Regions from separate parts of the Actinoplanes sp. NPDC051861 genome, predicted to be linked through region 2. Evidence: riboswitches for the same ligand, from Rfam matches in the RefSeq annotation. Region 2 holds a riboswitch; the other holds the start of a gene.
What was found. Region 2 has a riboswitch for cyclic di-GMP ahead of AB0M02_RS07930 (hypothetical protein). Riboswitches for the same ligand answer to the same signal wherever they lie in the genome.

Region 1: linked by a shared signal. The riboswitch ahead of AB0M02_RS31325 (Calx-beta domain-containing protein) and the one ahead of AB0M02_RS07930 (hypothetical protein) in region 2 are both predicted to bind cyclic di-GMP.

What each region holds. Positions count from the first base shown of each region.
Region 1 covers NZ_JBFAYE010000015.1:10,275-16,034, reverse strand. Annotated here, with positions in the region: gene AB0M02_RS31325 (Calx-beta domain-containing protein) at 1-2,123, opposite strand, end outside; cyclic di-GMP riboswitch class I at 2,139-2,217, opposite strand; gene AB0M02_RS31320 (Calx-beta domain-containing protein) at 2,456-5,760, opposite strand, start outside.
Region 2 covers NZ_JBFAYE010000002.1:262,256-268,015, forward strand. Annotated here, with positions in the region: gene thiC (phosphomethylpyrimidine synthase ThiC) at 1-1,131, shown strand, start outside; gene AB0M02_RS07925 (signal peptidase I) at 1,128-3,476, opposite strand; gene AB0M02_RS07930 (hypothetical protein) at 3,583-3,996, opposite strand; cyclic di-GMP riboswitch class I at 4,012-4,087, opposite strand; gene AB0M02_RS07935 (ribonuclease domain-containing protein) at 4,249-4,668, opposite strand; gene AB0M02_RS07940 (hypothetical protein) at 4,790-5,760, opposite strand, start outside.

The DNA.
Region 1 (5,760 bases), on a different contig from region 2:
GTGGTGCCCTCGCCGCTGGCCAGCTCGTTGATCTTCACCGTCGGCTTGGCGTCGTCGTTGGTGATCGAGACCCGGGCGCTGTGCGCGACGTCGGCACTCGGGGTGCTGTTGACGTTCGTGCTGGCCGTGGTGAACACGACGCCGAACGCCTCGTCACGCTCGAAGACCGCGTCACCGTTGATCGGGACGTCGATGTACCCGGTCTTGTCACCCTTCTTGATGGTGACCGACTTGGAGGCCGGCAGGTCGTAGTCGTTGTCGCCGACCGTGGTGCCGGAGTTGACACCGGTCTCGGTCGCGCTGCCGGTCTGCGCGGCAAAGTCGGCGGTGAACAGGACGTCCACGCCGGCCGGACCACTCAGGGCGACCGGGATGCGGGCCATGGTCTGGCCCTCGTTGCCCTCGACCACCGTGACGTCCGAGGTCGTCCACGTGGGCTGGGCGTCGTCGGTGCCCTCGACGATGTAGACGGTCTGGGTGCCGAGGCCGCCGAGCGTGCTGTTCGCGCTGGCGAGCGTCAGCGTGAACGACTCGGCCCGGCCGGCACCGTAGGTCACACCCTCGTACGTGGTGTCGCCGACGATCTTGACCGGGATCTTGCCGGTCCAGGTTCCGGTCGCCGTCGTGGGAATGGTGAGCGAGCCGGCGGTGCCGATGTAGTCGGAACCGTTGGTCGCGGTGGCGTCGGTGAAGCTGTAGTCCAGCCGCAGCGGCGTCTCCCGCGTCGTGCCGCCGAGGATGACGCTCACCGCGATCTCGGCGTTGGTGGTGGTACTCGACCCCTCGTCGAAGAGCACGTCGATGGGCGGGTTGCCGTTGCCGGCGGTCATGTCCGTCACGACCACGCTGGGCGGCGAGTCCAGGTCCTTGATCGTTGCGGTGGCACTGGTCATCGTGCCCAGCGTGAGACCGGTGCTGGGGTTGGAGATCATGCCGGTGAACGTCTCGGTACCCTCCAGCACGGTGTCGGCACCGACGCCGAAGTCCTCAGTGGCCACCGCCTGGTAGACGGTCTGGGTCATCTTCGGAATGGTCACCGGGGTCGCCGGCACCGCGGTGTAGTCACCGGGTGCGGAAGCCCCGCGGCTCTTGTCGGTGTCGCTGCCGTTCTGCGTCGCGAAGTCGACCGTCAGCGGACTCTCCGACAGCCCCGAGAGCTTGATCGGGAAGCTGGCGTTCGCGCCCTCGTTGACCGCCGCGGCGTCGCCGATGGTGACCGTCGGAGCCGCGTCGTTGTCGGTGATCCCGACGTCCGCGGTCAGGGTCCCGCTGCTGGTCACGCCGGTCGGCGTGTTGGGAGCGATGGTCACCCGGACGTACTGCGTCTCCGGCTCGTCGACGGTGTCGTCGTTGATGGCGAGCGAGATCGAGCCGCTGGTCGTGCCGGCCGGGATGGTGATCACCGCGTCCGCGGCCAGGGCCGTGAAGTCACGGGTCACACCACCCGTCGAGGTCGCGTCGGTGCCGGTCCCGTTGACAGCGGTTCCGGCGGCGGAGACGGGAATGGTGATGTCGTGGTCCAGCGGGCTGGCGATGCTGGCGACGATCGGCGCTGTTCCGGCGCTCTCCGCGATCGTGGCCGGACCCGAGACGTCGAGCCGTGGAGCGGAGGCCGGCAGGTCATAGATCGTGCCGACCGCATCGGTGACATTGTTGGTGACGGCTTCTGTCGCACGCAGCAGGAAGGTTTCGTCGCCCTCGGTGGCCGTTCCCGCGGTGGTCGTCGTCACCGTCACGATGACTGAGTTCGCGCCGCCCACGGTGGTGCCCGGGAAGCCGCTGGCGGCGACCGAGGTCACATCCGGTGTGGTGCTGTAGTCAGTCGTCGGCGTGCCCGGCGTAGCACCGCCGCTGACGACGGTGAAGTTGATCTGGTTCGCGTTCGTCGCGGCACCGGTCCAGGTGACCTTGAAGGCGATACTGCCGCCCTCCCAGTTGGCCGCTGGCGTGATGGTCAGGTTCGGGATGGTCGCCGCATATGCGGGTGACGCGATGAACGTAGCGGGGACCAGGGCAGCGGCGGAGGCGGCAACAGTCGCCAAGACCTGCCGGACCCGCTTCCGTCCCCAGAGCGTGAACGGCACCCGCTCTCGCGGCGCCGCTTGGATGGGTCGATGACGCATTCTCTTCCTAACTCCTTCGGCGGCTGGGCAACCTCCAGCGGGGAGGCCCCTGGCTTTGCGTCCCCGCCTCGCGACGGGTTTGCCTGTTCGGGTACCGCACCTTGGGGCGGTCGGGGCGCCGGCCTGAAACCGGTCCTCAGCAGCGCAAACACCGGATGAAAGATCCGTGTGAGGCGACGCCTTCCGTAATCTAACCGGCGTATCAACCGGTTACCGGCGGAACGCGTTTTTCGGTATAAAAACCTTCACATGACCTCTATCACCCTCTGCGGGACGGCCGTGAAACGCGTGAAGGGCGGCCCGCGTGGACCGCCCTTCACGTCGTGCTCACCTCATCGGATTCGTACCTGCCGGGTCGGTGAAACACCGGCGAGAATGCCCAGCGAGGGTGTAGCGGCCACGACCGCCCGGAACGTGTACGTGCTGCCGGATCGCAGGCTCCGCTGGGTGGTGCTGTAGGTGCCGTCGGAGTCCAGCCGGCCGGTCGCCACGGTCTGCCAGTTGCCGCCCGACTGCCGCTGCACGGTGACGGTCTGGCCGGCGCGATCGGGGTCGCCGGTGACCGTCACGGACGCGGTACCGCGAGAGGTCGAGGAGGCGGCGACGGTCGGTTCCTGGCGGACCTGGATCACGCGTACCGGCGAGGTCAGGCCGGCGGAGCGGACCTGGACGCGGTAACCCATGGTGAAGTTGGGCTTGAAGCTGAAGTCACCGTTGTCGTCGGCCGTGGTGGTGTAGACGACCCGCCACGTCCCGCCGGACGGCCCGGGTGCGCTGAGCATCTCGACCTTGGCGCCCGCGCCCGCCGCACCGGTGACGGCGACCCGCTGGGTGCCGGTGACCGCGGACGGCATGTTCAGGGTCGGCGCCTTGGGCTTGTCGTCGTCGGCGACCGTGACCGTACCCGTCGACTTGGTGACCGCCACGTCGGCCGGCTGCGCCCTGCTCAGCTGCACGGTGAACTCCTGCTCGGACTCGTTGCGGTTGTCCTTGAGCAGTGGCACCGAGATCGTCGTCGCGGTGACCGGCGGCGTGAACCGGACGGTGCCGCTCGACGCGGTGAAGTCCTTGCCCGCGTCGGCGGTACCGGCGATCGTGCGCCACGGCACCGCGATGGAACGTTCGGTCCCGGTCGTGCCGCCGGTGAAGGTGAGCGACACCGTCAGCTCGACCGCTCCGGCGCTCTCCCGGGTGTCGGCGTCGCTGATCGAGACGGTCGGCGCCACGTCGTCCGGGTCGTCAGTGATCCGGTACGCCACCCGAGCCCCGCCGACCCCGAACGGAATCGTCTCGGTGTCCTCGTCGACGGAGTCGTCGCCCAGGCGGATCGTGCCGAGGTTGATCCCGCTGCCGCTCGGCGTATTGGCCCGCAGCACGGTGTTCAGGCCGGTGAGGTCGTAGTCGGCGGGCTCCGCCGAGTCGTCCGTACCGTCCTCGGCCGCGGCGGTGGTGTCGTCCAGGTCCAGATCGCGCTGGGCTGTCCCGGTGACGGTGCCGCGTACCTCGATGCTCTCCCCCTCGGCCGCGGTGACGGCGATCAGGTCGAGCGTGGGCCGCGGGTCGTCGTCGGTGACGGTCACCGCGCTCGACTGGGCCGCGCCACTGGCGTCGCGCTCACCGGCGGCGAGTGCCACGGTGATCCGGGCGTTCTCGTTGCCCTCGTACACGGCGTCCTGCCGGACCGGGATCGTCACGGTGGCGCCGAGGCTGCCCTTCGGGATCCGCAGCGTGGTGGCGGGCGCGTCGTAGTCGTCCCCGCCGGGCCCGGTCGCGGCGTCGGTGGCGGTGCCGTCGGCCGCTGTCACGGTGAAGTCGACGTCGTTGGAGGCCGCGGCGTCCAGGGTCACCTCGACCGTGGCCGGGCCGGAACCCTCCACAGTCGACGCGGTGCTCGCGACCGAGAACGCGGGCACGCCGGTACCGGGTGCGCCGCCTCCGGGCGTCCCGCCGCCCGGTGTGCCGCCGCCGTCGCTGCCCGCCTCGTCGTTGTCGAAGACGGTGACCGTACCGGCGGCCGTGCTGATCGTCGCGCCGGCCGGCCCCGCCTGGGTGGCGACCACCTGGAACGACTCGCTCTCCTCGGCCGCCGAGTCGTTGACGATCGGCACCCGGACCACAGCGTTCGCCGTGCCGGCCGCGATGACCAGCGGGTTCGGCGAGGCGGTCGGGCCGAAGTCGCCGAGCCCCGCGGTTCCGGGAATGATCAGGTAGTTGACCGAGACGGCCTGCTCGGTCGAGGTGGCCGCGTTGCCGCCGCCGTAGGCGAGGCTCACCGGCACGTCGGCGTACCCGGCCGCCTCGGAGACCGAGACCGGGCCGAGCGAGACGGCCGGCGGCAGGTCGGCCGGGTCGTCGGTGACGCGGTACGTGGACGAGACGTCGGCGGTGGCCGCGTCGTCGTTGTGTGCGGTGACCTTGACCGTCTCGGTGGCCTCGTCGACCGCGTCGGCGTTCAGGCCGATCGTGCCCAGCGCCACCGGTACGCCGGCCGGGGACCCGCCGGGGATGCTCACACCCGTCAGCGAGGCGGTGAAGTCGCCACTCTCCGCCGGGTTGGCGCCGCCGCCGGAGTCACCGGCGGCGGCCAGCGTGTAGTTCATCGTCCGCTGCGCCACGCCGTCCGGTGTGGCGGTGACGTTCACCGTGGCGCCCTCGGCGTCCTCCACGGTGTTCAGCGTGATCACCGGCACCGGGTCCGTGTCGCTGATGGTCAGCGTGCCGTCGACCGGTCCACCGGCCGCGTGGTCGTCGTTGTCGCGGGTGACCCGGACCGTCGCGCTCTCCGGGCCCTCGTACAGGTCGTCGTTCAGGCTCGCGACCTGCACCGTTGCGGTCGACGTGCCCTTGTCGACGGTGAGCGCGGCGGTCGGGGTGCTGAAATCGGTGCCGGCCAGCGTGGCGGTGCCGTCCACCATGGACACGGTCATCGGGATGTCGTCGGCCGCCGGTGCACCGAGGGTGACGGTGACGGTGGCCGTACCGCCCTCGTTCACCGTCTCCGACGAGACCGTGTAGGTCGGCTTCGCGTCGCTGTCGGTGATCGTCACCGCCGTGTCGGCGACCGGGACGGTGGCGTCGCCGCTCGGCGCGGAGAGGCCGACGTCGAACTGCTCGGTCAGCTCGTGCGCCTGGTCGTCCGCGACCGTCACGACGACGTCCTCGGCGACGTCACCCGGCAGGAACGTCACCGTACGGTTGACGACAGCCGCGTAGTCGCTCGGCTGCGTCGCGGAGTCGTCGGCGGTGTCCGCGCGTACCGTAATGGTCTTCTCGGTGGAGGTCGCGGTGTTCCCACCTAGACCCGCCCAGCTCAGCCCGACCGGCACGGTGGCCGTCCCGGCCTCCTCCGCGACCGTCGGCGCCGCGCCGAACACGATCCGCGGTGTCTGGTTGTTCGTGTCGTCGGAGATCGTGACCGTGGTGGTGACCGGCTGCTGCCCGGCCAGGGTGATCGACACCTGCGCGGTCTGGTCCTCCTCGTCGATCGCGTCGCCGGCGAGCACGAGGTTGCCGAGGTTGAGGGTGCCGGAGCCAGGCGCGAGGTTGCCGGTGAGCGTGAGTCCGCTGCCGTCGACATCGGCGGCCTGCACCGGGTTGGTCATGCCGGGAGCGGCGGTCGTGCCGGCCACGCCGGTGA
Region 2 (5,760 bases):
TCCTCGATCGATGAGGAGGTGGAGAAGCTGACGTGGGCGACGCGGTGGGGCGCGGACACCGTGATGGACCTGTCCACCGGGCCGCGGATTCATGAGACGCGGGAGGCGATCGTACGGAACTCGCCGGTGCCGATCGGGACGGTGCCGATCTATCAGGCGCTCGAGAAGGTCAACGGTGATCCGCTCAAGCTCACCTGGGAGCTGTTCCGGGAGACGGTTCTGGAGCAGGCGGCTCAGGGGGTGGATTACATGACGATCCATGCCGGGGTGCTGCTGTCCTATGTGCCGCTGGCCGCCGAACGCGTCACCGGGATCGTGTCGCGGGGCGGGTCGATCATGGCGGCGTGGTGCCTGGCGGAGCACCGGGAGAACTTCCTGTACACGCACTTCCGGGAACTGTGCGAGATCTTCCGGGAGTACGACATCACGTTCTCCCTGGGTGACGGGCTGCGCCCGGGGTCGATCGCGGACGCCAACGACGAGGCGCAGTTCGCGGAGCTGCGGACGTTGGGGGAGTTGACGCACATCGCCTGGGAGTACGGCGTGCAGGTGATGGTCGAGGGGCCCGGACACGTACCCATGCACAAGATCAAGGAGAACGTGGATCTGCAGCAGGAGCTGTGCTCGGGGGCGCCGTTCTACACGCTTGGGCCGTTGGCCACGGACATCGCTCCGGCCTATGACCACATCACGTCGGCCATCGGGGCGGCGATGATCGGGATGTTCGGGACGGCCATGCTCTGTTACGTCACTCCCAAGGAGCATCTGGGGCTTCCCAACAAGGAGGACGTCAAGGCGGGGATGATCGCGTACAAGATCGCGGCCCACTCGGCTGACCTGGGTAAAGGACATGCTGGGGCTCAGGAGTGGGATGACGCGCTGTCGCGGGCGCGGTTCGACTTCCGGTGGGAGGACCAGTTCGAGCTGGCGCTGGACCCGGAGACGGCACGGGCCTATCACGACGAGACGCTGCCCGCGGCGCCGGCGAAGACCGCGCACTTCTGCTCGATGTGCGGGCCGAAGTTCTGCTCCATGAAGATCAGTCATGAGCTGCGGGCTGCCGGGATGAAGGCCAAGTCGGAGGAGTTCGTGGAGGGTGGGGGGCGGGTTTACCTGCCTGTGGTTGGTTAGGGGGTTGGGCGCTTCGAAGGGGGTAGGAAGTCGTAGAAGGGCTCGCGCTTGGGTTCGGGTTCGGGGATGGGCTTGTTCAGTTGGGCGAGGTCTTCTACGGCTTTCCGTTCTATCTCGGCGACCGTGGTGAGGGCGGTGTCGTCGGGGTCGGTGGTGGGTTCGGGCTGTTTCGGTTCGGGCTGTTTCGGTTCGGGCTGTTTCGGTTCGCGTTGCTGGGGGTCGGGTTGCTCGGGGGGTGGGGTGGCTTTTGGCTTTGCGGCCTTGCGGGGGCTCGGCTTGCGGCGTGGGGTGCGCTTTGCCGGGGTGGGGGTGTCGGTGACCGGGGCGGAATCGGCCGAGGGTTCGGGGGTGGCCACGGGTTCGGCGGGGACGGTGGGCTTGGGTCGGGGGCGCCGGGATCGTTTAGCGGGAGCTTTAGTGGGTGCTGATTCGGTGGGCTGCTTCTGGGCCTCGGGTGATTCCTCGGTCTTTTCTTGAGCAGCGATCGGTTCTTCCGTATCGGGCTTGTCGCCTGTTTCAGGCTTCTCCGCTTTCTCGGACTTTTCCTTTGTTTCGGTCTTTTCTGATTCGGCCTGCTCCGCCTCGATGATCTGGGCCTCGGTGGGCAGGGGTTCAATCGCCTCTTGGGCTGGCGGCTCCTGGGCTGCCGGCTCCTGGGCTGCCGGCTCCTGGACTGGCGGCTCCTGGACTGGTGGCTCCTGGGCTGCCAGCTCCGGGGACGGCGACTCGGGGGCGGCCGGTAGGGCGGCGGCCGGGGCAGGGCCCTCGACCGGCGTCGCCTTGCGGGACCGTGGTGTCCGTGGCGGTGCGGCAGGGGTGGGCTCCGCGATGATCGGCGGGGCGTCCGGTTCCGTGATGCTCGGCTGGATCCGGTAGCGGTAGGTGATGCCCTCGTCCCGGACGATGAAGTCGTCGGAGCCGTCCGGGCGGGTCCAGGTGAGGATCATCTGGCCGTAGCGTTCGGCGAGCTTCACCAGGGCGGGGAACGTGTCGACGAGGACCACCGGCTTGCCGGGCGGGCTGGCCATCGGCTCGACCGGGACGATCAGGTGGGGGTACCGGCGTTCGATCTGAGCGCGGGTGCGCAGCGGCACGTGGCGCAGCGCCATCATGGCGATCACGACGGCGCCGCCTATGGCGACCAGGAGCAGGTACACGGCGTACTTGCGGGCCTGGCTCGCGGTCACGACGTCGTAGCCGAACGCGCCGATCTGCCGGTCCTGGACCCTCGACCCGGTCGCGCCGCTGCTCTGGTCGACCAGCAGGCTCTCCGGGCCGCTCGCGAGGGTGAGCTGGAGCGGTGCCAGGTTGAGCGCGATCTGCGGTTCGAACGCCGTACCGTCGTTGTGCTCGATCCTCGTCGTGATGGCCAGCGTGATGGCACCCATGTCCGCGCCGATCGCCTTGCCGGCGTCGATGGCGCGTTTCTCCAGGGTGTCGAGGTCCAAGAGTACGGCGTCGAGGTAGCGCTGCGACGTGAACTGCTTCGGCTGCGACAGGTTGACCGTGGTGTGCCAGCCGTTCTGCGCCGAGAGGCGGGCGTTGACCTCGATGCGGCCGGGCTCACCCTGGTACGACATCTGCAGCTTGACCACCGACGCGAGCTTTCGGAAGACCGGGTCGGGGGAGTAGACGGTCGTGCCGTCGTAGGCGGGCGAGAGCGGTACGTCGGCCGAGTACGAGAAGGTCATCGCCTCGCCGGCCTTGCCGCTGCCCCGGACCGTCTCGGTCGCCGGCTTCATGTAGCCGAGGACCCCGAGGGCCAAGCCGAGAACGCCCGCAACAACGGTGGCGTAGGCGAGCACGCGGAGCGCCGGGTGCAGGCGGCTGACGGCCTTGAAGATCGCCGTGGCCATCGCCATCGAGCCGCCTTGGCCAGACATGCCCTTCACTTTCTTCTTCCGGCGGCCCCGGGGTATGTCTCTTCGGGTCTTGGCCACGGCCGTGCCGCCACTGACGAACAGAAAGCCGATCATGCCCAGACCCGTGGGGCTGAGCACCGGCTGCAATACGGTGCCGACCTTGGGGATGTGGAGAGCGGCCCGGCCGATCAGTTGATCGACGGCAACCTTGTCGGGATCGGCGTCCTTGTTGTTGTCACCCTGGAAGACGAACCCGGTCTCGGCGTTGCCGCCGATGATCCGGTGCAGGACCTCCATCTGGCCGCCTGCACCATGGTATGCGGCGATATCGCCCTGTTGGTACATATCCGGCTTTGTGATGAGCACCAGATCGCCGGCGTAGTAGACGGGCTGCATGCTCTTGCCCTGCGTGACGACGTAGGAGAGGCGGCCCGTGTTGACCGCCCATGCACCAATGGCCGCCATCACGAGGATGGCGGCCATGGCGAGGCGTCGTGCTCGAACCTGAATGACAAACTCCGGCGGTCTGGCGGTCCGGCGTCATCGCAGAGCAGTGACAGCCGGGCGGCGGAAGCCGCCGGACTGTACGTCAGACCAGGTTAACGGCGACGTCGACGGTGGTGATGCTGTTCCAGTAGTTGGAGCCGTCGGCGCAGGTCCACGTGCCGCCGCTCTCGGTGCAGGTCAGCCAGGTGGTGGCGCCGGTACCGGTGACGGTGTTGGCCTTGACGGAGACGATGCCGTTGGCGCTCGTCACGGCCGTCGACGCGCCGACGTGGGCGGTCACCTTGATCTCGTTGATGCGGTCCGGGTTCGTCGCGTCCGTGTTGACGAAGTCGAGCGTGTCGAGTTCGGCACCGGTGATGGCGACCGCGGAGACCTTACCGCCGGCGATGACGGAGGACGTTCCGTCGGTCACACCCGAGGCGGTGAAGGCGGTCGTTCCGGCTGCGACGGCACCCGCGACGGCAACGCCGCCCAGCAGCTGAAGAAGGTTGCGCATGTATGTCTCCCCTTGGTCGGTAGCCCAGCCGGCCTCGTGGGCCCCGTTGGCTTTGCGTCCCCGGCTCGCGCCGGGTTTGCGTTTATCGGCCGAGCGGATGCTCGATTTGCTTGCGCCAGGTTGTTCGGCCGTGGCATGGGCGGGCTAAGACTTAGGGCGAGACTTTTATTCGATTTGCGCACCTGAAACCGGTGCGGGTGCTAAACGGTTGCGCCCCGCCCCGGCAAACGGGACGGGGCGCGACGTTACTGCTCAGAGCCGGTAGAAGTTCACGTAGTGGTCGGGCGTGAAGTACGCGACCCGGGTGCTCCGGTTGACCACGATCCGGTACGCGTCCCGCGCCGCCCCCCGGTTCCGTGAGTAGACGTCGTACTCGCTGTAGGTGGCGGAGGGCAGCTGCCCCTCGCGGTTGTAGAACCGTCCGCCGGTGTAGTTGTAGTTGCCGTACGGCCACGAGTACCACCCGGCGGTGGTAGGCCAACCGAGTGACGCCCATCCGTTGAACGCCGTGCGGGCCGCCGAGCAGCGGCTGATGGTGCAGCTGTTGTAGACCGCCGCCTGTGCCGCGTCGGTGTGCGTGGGCGCCACCACCGCGGGTGCGACGAGGGCGGTGCCGGCGAGGGCGAGGACCAGGGTGAGGCCGGAGAGGAACCGGCCGATTCGGGACACCATGACGTTTCGGACTCCGATGCCGTCGAGTGGGGGATGAGACCCGGACATCGACAATCGTCATCGGCGTGGTGGCTCGGCGGTACCTCCCGGTCCAGTCATTCCATCGGCGTTCAGCGATATTTCAGGAGTTGCCCAGCCTGTTCACCCAGCTGACGTATTCGGAGTCCCTGCCCTCCGGCGGCAGGATCGAGTCGGGTGTCAGGGGCGTGCGCTGCGCCGGAGCGGTGTCGACGCCGGTACGCGGCGCGGGCTGCGGGGCGGCGAAACCGTTGAACGACGGTGCCGGCGCGGGTGGGTTCTCCGGGGCGGAACGACGGGTGCGCCAGCCTCGGCGCGGGTTCGGTGCGGGGGCGGCCGGCGCCTGCTGACCCGAGAAGCGGGGCTCCTCCGGCTGCTGGGTGAAGGGCGTACCCGTACCCGAGGAAAAGGGTGACCCGACCGCGTTGGCCGGGACGTTGTTGGCGAGATCCGCGAGCGGATGCGGGCGCTCGGCCACCGAGAAGACCCCGGTGTCCGACGGGCGCAGCTGTGCCTCGGGACGCTGTGCCGCCGCCGCTGCGACCGCGGCGATCGCGGACTGGCTCGGCGCGTGCCGCTGAGGTAGGGACGCGTTGCCGGTGGACGGCTCGGACGAAGGCGGAGCCGACGAGTTGGAGGGTGAACCGCCGGGCCTGCCGAGTTCCTCGGCCGGGCTCGACTCGGGAGCGCCGCGCACGATCGCGGCCAGCACCGATCCGAGCACGCCGGCGCCGCTGGCGATCATCGCCGCCCAGTACGGGCTGAAGGCGAAACCGGCGCCGTCCTGCCCGGGGCCCGCGATCAGGTAGGCGACGGTGAGCAGGGCCGGACCGGCCAGCCCGGTGAGTGCCACGGCCAGGGTCGACTTACGCCGGCCACGGGCCACCCAGCCGAGGATCAGCCCGGCGAGCAGGGCCAGCACCGGCATCGTGAGGAACGGGGTCCGGTCGGCGACCGCCTCCGGGATGAGGCTGCCCCCGAGGACGCCCAGGCGGGGCGCTTCCGGGGTGCGGCCGGGCAGCAGGGACGGCGTGACGGAGACGAGGGCGACGATCCAGACCAGCACGGTCAGGG